DNA from 3 places in the Actinomadura keratinilytica genome. Region 1 is predicted to be linked to each of the others. Evidence: riboswitches for the same ligand, from Rfam matches in the RefSeq annotation. Region 1 holds a riboswitch; each other region holds the start of a gene.

Evidence for each region. A riboswitch is a leader RNA that binds a small molecule or an ion and turns the genes downstream of it on or off. The one in region 1 is predicted to bind cyclic di-AMP.
Region 2: another riboswitch for cyclic di-AMP. It lies ahead of ABD879_RS04785 (coiled-coil domain-containing protein); the one in region 1 lies ahead of ABD879_RS14505 (hypothetical protein).
Region 3: another riboswitch for cyclic di-AMP. It lies ahead of ABD879_RS20075 (C40 family peptidase); the one in region 1 lies ahead of ABD879_RS14505 (hypothetical protein).

The regions. Positions count from the first base shown of each region.
Region 1 covers NZ_BAABDO010000036.1:44,478-48,668, reverse strand. Annotated here, with positions in the region: gene ABD879_RS14510 (M48 family metallopeptidase) at 1-924, opposite strand, end outside; gene ABD879_RS14505 (hypothetical protein) at 1,031-2,317, opposite strand; cyclic di-AMP (ydaO/yuaA leader) riboswitch at 2,511-2,721, opposite strand; gene ABD879_RS14500 (C40 family peptidase) at 3,123-4,079, opposite strand.
Region 2 covers NZ_BAABDO010000008.1:84,840-89,030, forward strand. Annotated here, with positions in the region: gene ABD879_RS04780 (S8 family peptidase) at 1-1,085, shown strand, start outside; cyclic di-AMP (ydaO/yuaA leader) riboswitch at 1,305-1,480, shown strand; gene ABD879_RS04785 (coiled-coil domain-containing protein) at 1,484-2,428, shown strand; gene purL (phosphoribosylformylglycinamidine synthase subunit PurL) at 2,526-4,191, opposite strand, start outside.
Region 3 covers NZ_BAABDO010000065.1:25,897-30,087, reverse strand. Annotated here, with positions in the region: gene ABD879_RS20085 (ATP-binding protein) at 1-206, shown strand, start outside; gene ABD879_RS20080 (hypothetical protein) at 203-751, shown strand; gene ABD879_RS20075 (C40 family peptidase) at 779-1,753, opposite strand; cyclic di-AMP (ydaO/yuaA leader) riboswitch at 1,794-1,980, opposite strand; gene typA (translational GTPase TypA) at 2,177-4,030, shown strand.

The DNA.
Region 1 (4,191 bases):
CGAGGCGACCTGCTCGGGCGGGGCGCTCTTCAGCAGGGTGTCGTAGACGACGATGCGCCGCGTGGACCCGAACCCCGAGACGTAGGCGTTGAGCGCGGTGGTGCGCCGTGACGCGTCGGCGACCAGCACGTCCGTCACCGGGACGCCGTCGCGTTCGGCCATCGCCAGCAGCTCGCTGCGCAGCGGGCCGGCGGGCAGCGAGTGGAACCTGTTGAACAGCGGTTCGACCGCCACCGGGTACACGAACGACGCGCCGACGACCAGCAGGAACCCGCCCGCCGCGGCCCCGGTCCACCACCAGCGGGGGAAGCGCCGCATCAGCAGGTACAGCAGCGCCAGCGCCACCGTCCAGATCACCCAGGTGACGCCCAGCGACTTGAGCTGGTCGGTCAGCCACGACGGCCACGACTGGGTGGACAGCCCGTAGCGGTGCAGCACCGACTCGCTCCAGGCGTCGAACGGCAGTCCGGCCAGCCGCACGGCCGCGGTGAGCGCCAGCGCCGCCGCGGCCGTGCGCAGCGGCCACCACGGCGCCCGCGCCGTCGCCCGGTCCAGCAGCCGCGCGCCCAGCGGCGTCAGCCCCAGGACGAGCACGAGGGCGAGGCCGACGAGCAGCCCCGCGTACGCGGGCGGGGCCAGGGCCGCGTCGAACGCCCGGGACCGTTCGATCTCGGCGGGGGTGAAGTCGAGGGCCGGGTCGGGGGCGGTGTGCCCGCCGGGGACGCGTCCGGGCAGCGGGTTCCACGGCGTGGTGACCGCCAGCACGACGCCCACGGCCGCGAACAGCGCCACCGACGCGATGGCCGCCGCGGTCCGCGGCCTGGTGCGCCCCCGGTCGGCCTGCGCCGTCCGGGGCCGAGGGTCCTCCGCCCGGTCCGCCCGCGCCGGAGCGTCCGCCGTGTTCTCGCCGCGTTCGCCGCTCACTGCCTCGCCTCCGCACACGCCGTCCCGCCGTCCGGCCCGTCTCGCCGCCCGCCCGGTGCCGCCGGCCCTGCCCCGTCGCCCGGTCTCGTCGCCCGGTTCCGTACCGTCAGCCCAGCTCCTCGCGGAGGTAGTCGCGCCACAGCGCGGTGAGGCGGTCCCGGTCGACGCCCAGTGTCTCGCGCAGCGCGGTGTCCTCCGGCATGCGGCCGGCGGCCCGGTAGAGCCGGACCAGCGTGGCCTCACCGTACCGCTCGGCGATCATCCGGCACGCCAGCCACGCCTCCTGGTAGGACTGCGACAGCCGCGGCGAGGAGCCGTCGAAGTCGGCGCGGCCGGGCAGCCCGTCGGGCAGCCGCCCGGCGGCGACGTCGGCGCGCAGCTCGCGGGCCGCCGACCGGACGCTCACGTCGGCCCGCAGGTAGCCGACGTAGTCGGCCAGGCCCTCGATCAGCCACAGCGGGGTGCGGCCGTCGCGGGCGCCGCCGGTGGCCACGTGGGTCAGCTCGTGCGTCAGCACGACGTCGCGGCCCAGCTCGTTCAGGCGGGCGAAGGCGGCGGGGGACACGACCACGCGGTCGGCGCCGGGCCCCTCGGCGGTGGGCGCCACGGTCGCGACGGCGGCGATCCGGTCGAGGTCCTGCGACGGCCCGGCCAGCGCGGAGGCCAGCCGGGCGTCCGCGGGCACCAGCGCGACGGTGCGCCGCCGGCCGCGGCCCGCCCCGTCGCCGCCGGTGCCCACGACGCCGGAGACGACGGGCACGGCCGCGTCCAGGCGGCGCGCGATCTCCCGCAGGCGCGGCCCGTCGCCCACCACGAGGGTGTGGTCGCCCCGCACGACGGTGAGCGCGCCGCCGTCGAAGATGTCGCCGTCGTCGGCCAGGCCGCGCGCGGAACCGTCGCCCACGATCGTCCAGGAGCCCGCACGCGGCGCGAACGTCAGGTACCGGGTGCGGACGACGGGGGCGTCGTCGAAGCCGCGCAGACGGTAGCTCAGCCGCACGCGGGCCACGGCGGAGCCGGGTTCGAGGCGGTCGAGCGTCTCGCTCCACGACGCCAGCGGGAGCCGGAGCAGGTTGTCGAACAGGCGGCCCTGGGCGTCGCGGTACGCGGCCGGGGCGGTGGCGACCGTGGCCATGAAGGCGGTGCGGTCGCGTTCGCGTACGGCGCGCGTCCGGTTGGCCAGGACGGCCGCGACCGCGCGCCCGTCGGGTACGGCGGTGGGCGTTGCGGAGACCGTGGTGCGGGCGGGCGCGTCGGGCCCGGCGGCGGTCAGGCCGAGTTCCGCCAGGAGGCATCCCGCCAAGGCGGCGGCAGCGGCGATGACGGCGGCGCGGCGCGAGACCCGGCGGGGCGATGGCCCGTCGCTCTCGGGGCGGCCGTCGTCGTCCTTCATGCGCGCGATCCTATGCGGGGGTGCCGCGCACGCGGGGGGACCCGGGCGCAGGACGAAGCGGCGTGGCCGCCCGTCGGGGACGGCCACGCCGCACAAGAGACTGAGGTTCGGTCCGTCATGGACCCGGCAAGATGCAGACCGCCGGAATACCGGGACGGCGGTCGCTGCTGTCGAGGAGAGTTCTCAGGTGGCGCTCACTCCTTCCAGACGCCTACCGGGTTAGCTGACGGGTTCGGTCGTGGAAGTCGACCTACGGCGCGCATCCCCTCGCTTTCCGGGGGCGGGGAACGGGCGCCGATTCACCCCGGAGCCGGCCACGGCCCGTGGGACGGGCCCGCGGGCGCCGGCTCGGTGGGTCCCCGGCTCCACCCCTGGCGCAGGGGCGGACTCGGCGGTCAAGCGGCGATGAACTTGTTCGGGACTTGCGATGTGGACGGCCCCCGGGGGCGGGATCCGTCCGGCCGGGCCCGTGCGGGCCTCCGTGGCGCGCTACCGGCGCCATGCACACCGGGGCGTGCGCACGTACGGCCTGGGACCGGCGAGCGGGGGACGGCATCTGGCGGATGCCGCGGAGGAGAGACGCGGCACGGTGTGCCGCTGCGGGGGCGCGGCACCTGGCGGGTGCCGCAGGCGACGTCTCGACGTCGGTGCCGGTACGGCGCCTGGCTGGCGTCGTAAGCGGTCACAAAGTACCAAAGAGCAACGGATAGGCAAATACCCGACAAAAAGATCTACGGTCCAGGTCGGAGCGCGTCCGACCTGGACCGTAGCCGGGAGAACGGGGCGGGACGAGGGGCGCGGGCCGTCAGACCCGCCCGGCGCCGTAGAAGTTCGTCCGGTAGTAGCCCGAGGTGATCGAAACGATCTCCACGTTCTTCCCGGTGCGCGGCGCGTGGATCATGTTGCCGCCGCCGATGTACAGCCCCACGTGCCCGAGGTTGTTGAAGAACACCAGGTCGCCGGGCTGCAGCGCGTCGAACGACACGCGGCGGGTGGCGGCGTACTGGCTGTTGGTGACGCGCGGCAGGTTCACCCCGGCGGCGCCCCAGGCCCGCATCGTCAGCCCCGAGCAGTCGTAGGAGTTGGGCCCCTCGGCGCCGTACTGGTACGGCTTGCCGAGCTGCGCGTAGGCGAACTGGATCGCCGTGCGCGCCGACCCGCTGGCCGGGCCGTTGTAGGTGGCCCCGCTGCCCGTGCCGGGCTTGTCGGCGGTCTCGCCCAGCTTGGCCAGCAGCTTCTTCTGCGCCGCGATCGACTTTTCGACCTCGGCCTTCTTCTGCTTCAGCTCCTTGGCCTTCTTGACGACCTCGTCGTAGGCCGCCTGGGCCTGCGCCTGCTCCCGGCGCAGCCGCTGCGTCGAGGCCAGGAACTGGTCCAGCTCCGAGCTGCGGTTGCGGGACAGGTGCGAGATGACCGCGGACTGGTCGAGGATCTTCTGCGGGTCGTCCGCCGCGGCGAACCCGACGACGCCGCCGGTGTCGCCGTTCTTGTACGCGGCGGCCGCCATCTCGGCGATCTTCTGGCGCAGCTCGTTGAAGGTCTTCTGCTCGTCCGCGCCGGCCTTCTTGGTCGCCTTCAGCTTGCGCTTGGCGATCTTGAGCTCTTCGCCGACCTGGTTGTACTTCTCGACCAGCTGCTCGACCTGCTCGTTGAGCTTGGTGAGCTTCTTACGGGCTTCGGCCGCGCTCGGCGTCGGCTCGGCGTGCGCCGCCGCCATGGGCACCGTCAGGGACGCCGCCACGGTGAGGCAGGCGGTCGCCACCAGGCGCCGGGGGGCGAGCCGCCCCCCGAAGAGGTTCCGTGGGCCTCGCGAGTCCGCCGCGGGAGCCCCGGTCATATGACTGGTCACGGTCGGTTATGCCCCTCTCGTCCAT
Region 2 (4,191 bases), on a different contig from region 1:
CCGCCGTCCCCGAGCCCGTCCGGGTCCAGGTGACGGCCGCGCAGGGCACCCCCGTTCCGGGCAAGTACATCGTCACGCTCAAGGACGGCGCCTCGGCGGCGACCACCGCCGGGCAGGTGAAGGCCGGATCCGTCCAGCGGTTCGGAGGCGCGCTCAACGGCTTCGCCGCCAAGCTCAGCGCCGCGCAGCTGGACAAGCTGCGCCGCAACCGCAACGTCGCCGCGATCGAGCAGGACCAGATCTACCGGGCCACCACCACGCAGAAGTCGCCCGCGTGGGGGCTGGACCGCATCGACCAGCGCAAACTGCCGCTGTCGAAGTCGTACTACTACAAGAACACCGGCAAGGGCGTGAACGCCTACGTGATCGACACCGGCATCGCGTGGTCGCACCCGCAGTTCGAGGGCCGCGCCAAGTCGGTGTGGAAGGCCCCGTCCTTCAGCAGCGGCTGGGACTGCAACGGGCACGGCACGCACGTGGCGGGCACGATCGGATCCAAGACCTACGGGGTGGCCAAGAAGGTCAACCTGCGGTCGCTGCGCGTGCTGGACTGCGAGGGCTACGGCACGGTGTCGGACATCATCGCCGCCGTCGACTGGCTGCGCAAGAACGCCGTCAAGCCCGCGGTCGCCAACCTGTCGCTCGGCGGCAAGAAGTCCACCGCGCTCAACACGGCCGTGACGAACCTGTCCAAGTCGGGCGTCTTCGTCGCCGTCGCGGCGGGCAACGAGAACCGGAACGCCTGCAACGTCTCCCCGGCGAGCGCCGGATGGGTGCAGGCGGTCGGCGCGACCACCGTCTACGACAACCGCGCCGCCTTCTCCAACTACGGCGGCTGCGTGGACATCTTCGCGCCCGGCTACGGCATCAAGTCGACCTACCTCGGCGGCAAGACGGCCACGATGACCGGCACGTCCATGGCGTCCCCGCACGTCGCCGGGGCGGCGGCGCTGTACCTGCAGTCGCACCGCAGCGCCACGTTCCCGACCGTGCAGAAGTGGCTGAACGGCAACGCCACCAAGAACCGCCTCAAGCGCATGCCGAAGGGCACGCCCAACCGGCTGCTCTACAAGGGCACCGCTTGACCGCAGCCGCACCTCGGCTTGGGACCCCCGCCCGCCCGGGCGGGGGTCCCGCTGTGCGCGCCCCCGACGCGCTACGCTGCGGGGCGGCGGTGCGTCTCGTCTCGCAGTCCCGGCCATCCAAGGTTTCCCTTGGGTCTAATCTTGGCCAAGACCCGACCGGTTCCTTACAGTAGCCTTCGCCCACTGGGGGTGGGCATGATCGCAAACCGATCTGCAGGCTGGCCGAGCCAGCCGAATCCCGCGGCCGTACTACGGCACGGGAACCGGGGACCCAAGCGCCGGGCGGCCAGCCAGGTCACGTCGGCACCGGGGTGAATTCGCGGCTCCGCCGCGATAGGGCGGACTCCCGGCCCGAACCCGTCAGCTAACCCGGTAGGCGTCACAGGAGAGGAGACGACGTGGAGAGCCCGAGCTCCACCCGCCCACGTCATGCCGTGCGGATGCGGCGCCCCGCCTTGGCTCTCGCCGTCACCGCGGCGGCCGTCTTGGTGACGTCGGCGGGCATGGCGCCCGCCCAGGCGGACCCGGGTGACACCGGCCGGCTGACCAAGCTGAACAAGCAGATCGCCCAGCTCGACAAGGAGTACGGCGGCGACCTGGCCAAGCTGAAGGACGCCCAGTACGGCATCCAGAAGGCCCGGCAGAAGCAGCGCCTGCTCCAGCGGGACCTCGACAGCGCGCGCACCATCGTGGCGCAGATGGCGGCCACCCAGTACATGACGGGCACCACCGACCCGGCCGTGGCGGTGCTGGCCAGCGACGACCCCGACAACGTGCTCAACAACGCCAGCCTGGCCAGCCATGTGGCGTCCAATCAGGCGGCCAAGGTGCGCCAGATCGAGCAGCTGGTGACCGAGCAGAAGAAGGCGCGCGAGGAGTACGAGAAGAAGGTCCAGGAGCTGGAGAAGGACATCGCCGAACTGCGCACGCAAAAGCGCAAGGTCCAGGCGCTGATCAAGAAGTTCAAGCCCGAGTCCCCCAGCTCCGGGATGGGCGGGGTCACCCCCCGCATGCTGAACGTCAAGAACACCATCGACATCGAGTTCGGCCCGTTCCCGATCATCGGCTGCGTGCGGATGACCGGCGACCCGCAGGACCACGCCACCGGACGCGCCTGCGACTTCATGGTCAGCACCGGCGGCACGATGCCGTCGGCGAGCGGCAAGGCCCTCGGCGACCGCACGGCCCAGTACGCCATCTCCAACGCCAACCGCCTGGGCATCAAGTACGTGATCTGGCGGCAGCGCATCTACGACATGCGCAGCCCCGGCTGGCGCACCATGGAGGACCGCGGCGGCATCACCGCCAACCACTACGACCACGTCCACATCTCGGTGTTCTGAGGACGTTCGGGCGACCGCGCCCGGAAACGGCGAAGGCCGCCGTCCGCTTCGCAGCGGGCCGGCGGCCTTCTCTCGTCGTGCGGGTCGGCGGCGCGGGTCAGTCGTTGGCGTAGCTGGGGACGATGTGCTCGTGCGTCTCGCGCAGTTCGGCGAGCGGGATGGAGAACAGCTCCTGCGGCTGCCCGTCGGCGCCGCGCGCGGAGATGTGCAGCGCGTCGCCGCCCGTCACGCCGAGCTGGGTGACCGGGACCCCGGCGGCCTCGCACAGCGCCGCCAGACGGCCCTCGGAGCCCGGCCGGACCGCCACCACGGCGCGGGCCACCGACTCGCTGAACAGCGACACGAACGGATCGCCGGGCAGCGTGATCCGGGCGCCCAGCCCGCCGCGCAGGCACGACTCGACCAGCGCCTGCGACAGGCCGCCGTCGGACAGGTCGTGCGCCGCCGACAGCAGGCCCTCGCGGGCCGCCGCGACCAGCACCGAGGCCAGCGCGACCTCGGCGGGCAGGTCCACCTTCGGCGGCAGGCCGCCCAGGTGCCCGTAGACGACGTGCGCCCACTCCGAGCCGCCGAACTCCTCGCGGGTCTGGCCCAGCAGCGCCAGCGTGGCGCCCTCGCTGCTGAACGCGATGCCGACGCGGCGCCGCACGTCGTCGTGCACGCCCAGCACGCCCACGACCGGCGTCGGGTTGATCGGCGTGGTGCCGGTCTGGTTGTAGAAGCTGACGTTGCCGCCGGTGACCGGGGTGCCCAGGTAGCGGCAGGCGTCCGCCAGCCCCTCGACGGCGCGGGCGAACTGCCACATCACGCCCGGGTCCTCGGGGGAGCCGAAGTTCAGGCAGTTGGTGACCGCGAGCGGGCGGGCGCCGGTGGCGGCGACGTTGCGGTACGCCTCCGACAGGGCCAGCTGCGCGCCCGAGTACGGGTCGAGGCGGGTGTAGCGGCCGTTGCCGTCCAGCGACAGCGCGATGCCCAGGCCCGACTCGTCGTCCACCCGCAGCACGCCCGCGTCCTCGGGCATGGCCAGGACGGTGTTGCCCAGCACGTACCGGTCGTACTGCGAGGTCACCCAGGTCTTGCTCGCCAGGTTCGGCGACCCGGCCAGCCACAGCACGGTGCGGCGCAGCTCGTCGGCGGTGCTCGGGCGGGTCAGCCGGCCCGGGGTGTCGGACTGCAGCGCGGCCAGGTCGGCCGGCGGCTCGTACGGCCGGTGGTAGACCGGGCCCTCGTCGGCGGCGGTGCCCGGCGGAATGTCGACGATCTTCTCGCCGCGCCAGGTCATCACCAGCCGGCCGGTGTCGGTGACCGCGCCGATCACGGTGGCGGGGATCTCCCACTTGGCGCAGATCTCCAGGAACCGGTCCACCTTGGCGGGCTCGACCACCGCCATCATGCGCTCCTGCGACTCGCTCATGAGGATCTCCTCGGGGCGCAGGGTCGCATCGCGCAGCGGGACGGAGTCGAGCTCGATGTGCATGCCGCCGGTGCCCGCGGCCGCCAGCTCGGTGGTGGCGCACGACACCCCGGCCGCGCCGAGGTCCTGGATGCCGACCACCAGGTCCTCGCGGAACAGCTCCTGGCAGCACTCGATCAGCAGCTTCTCCATGAACGGGTCGCCGACCTGCACGCTGGGCCGCTTGGCCTGCGACTCCTCGTCGAAGGTGGCCGAGGCCAGCACCGAGGCGCCGCCGATGCCGTCGGGGCCGGTGCCCGCGCCGAACAGGATCACCCGGTTGCCCGGGCCCGGCGCCACGGCCCGCTTG
Region 3 (4,191 bases), on a different contig from region 1:
AAGTCCTGCGGTGCGACGGCCAGGTCGCGGTGTCGGTCGCCGACCAGGGCGGCCCGGGCGTGCCCGTCCCGGCGGACGCGTCCGAGTGGGCCGAGACCGGGCGCGGCCTGCGGACCCTCGCCCTGCTGGCCGACACCTGGGGCTGGCACGGCAACGCCGAGGGCCGCACCGTGACCGCAGTCTTCACCGAGGAGAAGGCCGCGTGAACGGCGGACTGGCGGCTCAGCACGGCAGGCTCCAGGACCGGGTCGACTCGGTGATGCTGATCGCGATGCGGGCCGACGTCCGCGCGATCCACACGGTCGCGGGCGACGGCCGGGCGGACTGGCAGACCCGCACCTTCGTGCGCGAGGCGCGGCGGCTGACACTCGGCTGCGCGGCCGGGCTGAGCGCCGTCCTGGACAGGCACCGGCCGGGCACGGACCCGTACGGCCACGAGGTCTGCCGGGCCTGCGGCACGTCCGCCTGCTCGACGCTCAAGGCCATCGCGGACGTCTTCGCAGCATATGCGGTCCGTCCGGCGGCCGTGGACCGCGCGGAGGCGTGGCGGCGGGCGGACGCGTACCTGGGGTCGCGCGGGGTGCCGCTGGTCATCGAGGAGTTCGCCGAGGGATTCGTCGCCCGGCCCGTCCCCGGCGGCAACGGCCTGCTGGTCGTCGACCGGGCCACCGGGGCGCTCACCCGCTGGCCGGACCTGCCCACCGCCGAATTGGTCGAGCGCTACCGCCATTACCTGCGCGGCGCGCCGTAGGCCGTCGGCTCCCCGTCCCGCGCCGGGTCAGGAGATGCGGTTGGCGCCCGCGTAGTCGGAGCGGTCCGACAGCTTGGAGATCTTGACGACGTCGCCGGTCTGCGGGGCGTGCAGGTACTTGCCGCCGCTCAGGTAGATCCCCATGTGGTGCAGGTCGCTGCCGAAGTAGACCAGGTCGCCCGAGCGCAGTTCGCTGCGGTCGACCTTGCGGCCCAGCTCGTAGAGGGCGCCGGTGTAGTGCGGCAGGCCCTTCTTGCCGACCTGCGCGTACGCCCACACCACCAGGCCCGAGCAGTCGAAGCTGTTCGGGCCGGCCGCGGCCCACACGTACGGGCTGCCGAGCTTGGAGTAGGCCTTGCGCGCCATCTTGGCGGGCAGCCCGGAGCCCTTGATGGTGGCCGTCAGGCCGGTCCGGGGGTCCCTGGCCTTGGTCGTGGTGAGCTTGTCGAGCCGCTTTTCGACCTCCTCGACCTTGGCCTTGGCGGCGCTGCGGGCGGTCTGCGCCTGGGCGGCGGCGCGCTGCACCTGCGCCGTCTTCGCGGCGGCCTCGCGCTTCGCCTGGTCGGCCCGGTCGATCTGCGCCTGCAGGCGTCCCAGCGCGGCGGTCTGGTTCTGCACCAGGTAGGCCGACGCCGACAGGGTCCTGGCGTCGCCGGAGGAGAAGAACAGCGTGTCGGGGCCGCCGCTCATGTAGTTGGCGGCGGCGAGCTTGCCGAGCTGGGCGCGGGCGGGGGCGGCCTGCCGCTCCAGCGCGGCGGCGGTCCGGGCGGCGGCGCGTTCGGCGCGCCGGGCCCTGCCCAGTTCGACGCGCGTCTTGTTGTACTGCTCGGTGAGCTTCTCGGCTTCGGTGTTCAGCGCGTCCAGCTGCTTGCGCAGTTCGCTCTCGCTGGGGCGGCCGGGGTCGGCGAGGCGCGGCGCGGCGGGCGGGGCGGTCGCGGCGGCGGGGGCGACGGCCCAGCCGAGGGCGACGGAGGCCGCGGCGGCCGCGGTGAGGGCGGACACGGCGACACGCCGTGGACGGTGACCGGGGGGCAAGGTCGTGCACTCCTCTCCTCATCCGCCTACCGGGTTAGCTGACGGGTTCGGGCCGGGAGTTCGCCCTACGACGCGGGCGCGCGTCACCGCGGTGACGGTGCGACCTGCGTCGATTCACCCCGAGTCCCGGGGGCGGCGGCGCCCCGGGATGTGGTTCCCCGGCTCCCCGCGAGGGGATTCGGCGGTCCGGCCGCAGCCCGCGCAGTGGTCCGGCGGGCTCCGAGACGGCCGGGTCCGGAGAGAGTACAAATAAACCGCAAAACCCGGCAACCAGGGCATATGGGATAAAGGGCTGCGCGGTTCGCCGGGGCGGTACGGACCGGCAAGTAGAATCGCAGACGGCCGCGGCTCCGCGGCGACTCCCTGCACCTTCACCAGAGCGAGAAGCGCATGCCCATCTCCACCCGCGACGACCTCCGGAACGTCGCGATCGTCGCCCACGTCGACCACGGCAAGACGACGCTGGTCGACGCCATGCTCTGGCAGTCCGGGGCGTTCCGCGCGAACCAGGACGTCAACGAGCGCGTGCTGGACTCCGACGCCCTGGAGCGGGAGAAGGGCATCACGATCCTGGCCAAGAACACCGCCGTCCGGCACGGCGGGCTCACCATCAACATCATCGACACCCCCGGCCACGCCGACTTCGGCGGCGAGGTCGAGCGCGGCCTGTCCATGGTGGACGGGGTGGTGCTGCTGGTGGACGCCAGCGAGGGCCCGCTGCCGCAGACCCGGTTCGTGCTGCGCAAGGCCCTGGAGGCCCGGCTGCCGGTCATCCTGGTGATCAACAAGACCGACCGGCCGGACGCCCGCATCGCCGAGGTCGTCGACGAGACCTACGAGCTGTTCATGGACCTCGGCGCCGACGACGAGCAGATCGAGTTCCCCATCGTCTACGCCTCCGGCCGCGCCGGCCGGGCGTCCCTGCAGGCCCCCGGCAACGGCGAGCTGCCCGACTCGCCCGACCTGGAACCGCTCTTCCAGGTGATCAGGGACACCGTGCCGGCGCCGTCCTACGACCCCGACAGCCCGCTGCAGGCGCACGTCACCAACCTGGACGCCTCCAGCTACCTCGGCCGCATCGCGCTGTGCCGGGTGCACGCAGGCACCATCAAGAAGGGCCAGCAGGTCGCCTGGTGCCGCCGCGACGGCAGCGTCGAGCGGGTGCGGGTCAGCGAGCTGCTGATGACCGAGGCGCTGGAGCGCAAGCCCGCCGAGGAGGCCGGGCCCGGCGACATCATCGCCATCGCCGGCATCCCCGACATCATGATCGGCGAGACCATCGCCGACCCGGACGACCCGCGCCCGCTGCCGCTGATCACCGTGGACGAGCCCGCGATCTCCATGACGATCGGCACCAACACCGGGCCGCTGGCCGGCCGGGAGAAGGGCACCAAGGTCACCGCCCGGCTGGTCAAGGACCGCCTGGACCGCGAGCTGGTCGGCAACGTGTCCATCCGGGTGCTGCCCACCGACCGCCCCGACGCCTGGGAGGTGCAGGGCCGCGGCGAGCTGGCCCTGGCCATCCTGGTGGAGAACATGCGCCGCGAGGGCTATGAGCTGACCGTCGGCAAGCCCCAGGTCGTCGCCAAGGAGATCGACGGCAAGAAGCACGAGCCCGTCGAGCGGCTCACCGTCGACATCCCCGAGGAGCACCTGGGCGCCGTCACCCAGCTGCTGGCCGTCCGCAAGGGCCGCATGGAGCAGATGACCAACCACGGCACCGGCTGGATCCGGCTGGAGTTCCTGGTCCCGGCGCGCGGCCTGATCGGGTTCCGCACCGAGTTCCTCACCGAGACCCGCGGCACCGGCATCGCCCACCACGTCTTCGAGGGCTACGAGCCGTGGTTCGGCGAGCTGCGCACCCGCCCCACCGGCTCGCTGGTCGCCGACCGCTCCGGCGCCGCCACCGCCTACGCCCTCATCAACCTGCAGGAGCGCGGCACCTTCTTCGTCGGCCCGGGCACCGAGGTCTACGAGGGCATGATCGTCGGTGAGAACTCCCGCGCCGATGACATGGACGTCAACATCTGCAAGGAGAAGCAGAAGACCAACATCCGCTCGTCCACCGCCGAGGCGACGGAGACGCTGACGCCCCCGCGCCCGCTGAGCCTGGAGCAGGCCCTGGAGTTCATCCGCGAGGACGAGTGCGTCGAGGTCACCCCGTCCGCCGTGCGCCTGCGCAAGGTCGTCCTGGACGCCAAGGAGCGCGAACGCATCCGCGCCCGCACCAAGCGCAACGCCTGACCCGCGCCGCCGCGCCGGTCAGACCTGCCGCGTGGCGTACCGGAGCCCGGCTCCACCCTGGCCCACGCCCCCCTGCGAGTGGGCGGGGTGCGTGCGCCTTTGACGCAGCTCGCATGCGTGTTGACACGGCATGACGGTGCGGCTGCACCCGGCGGGAGATC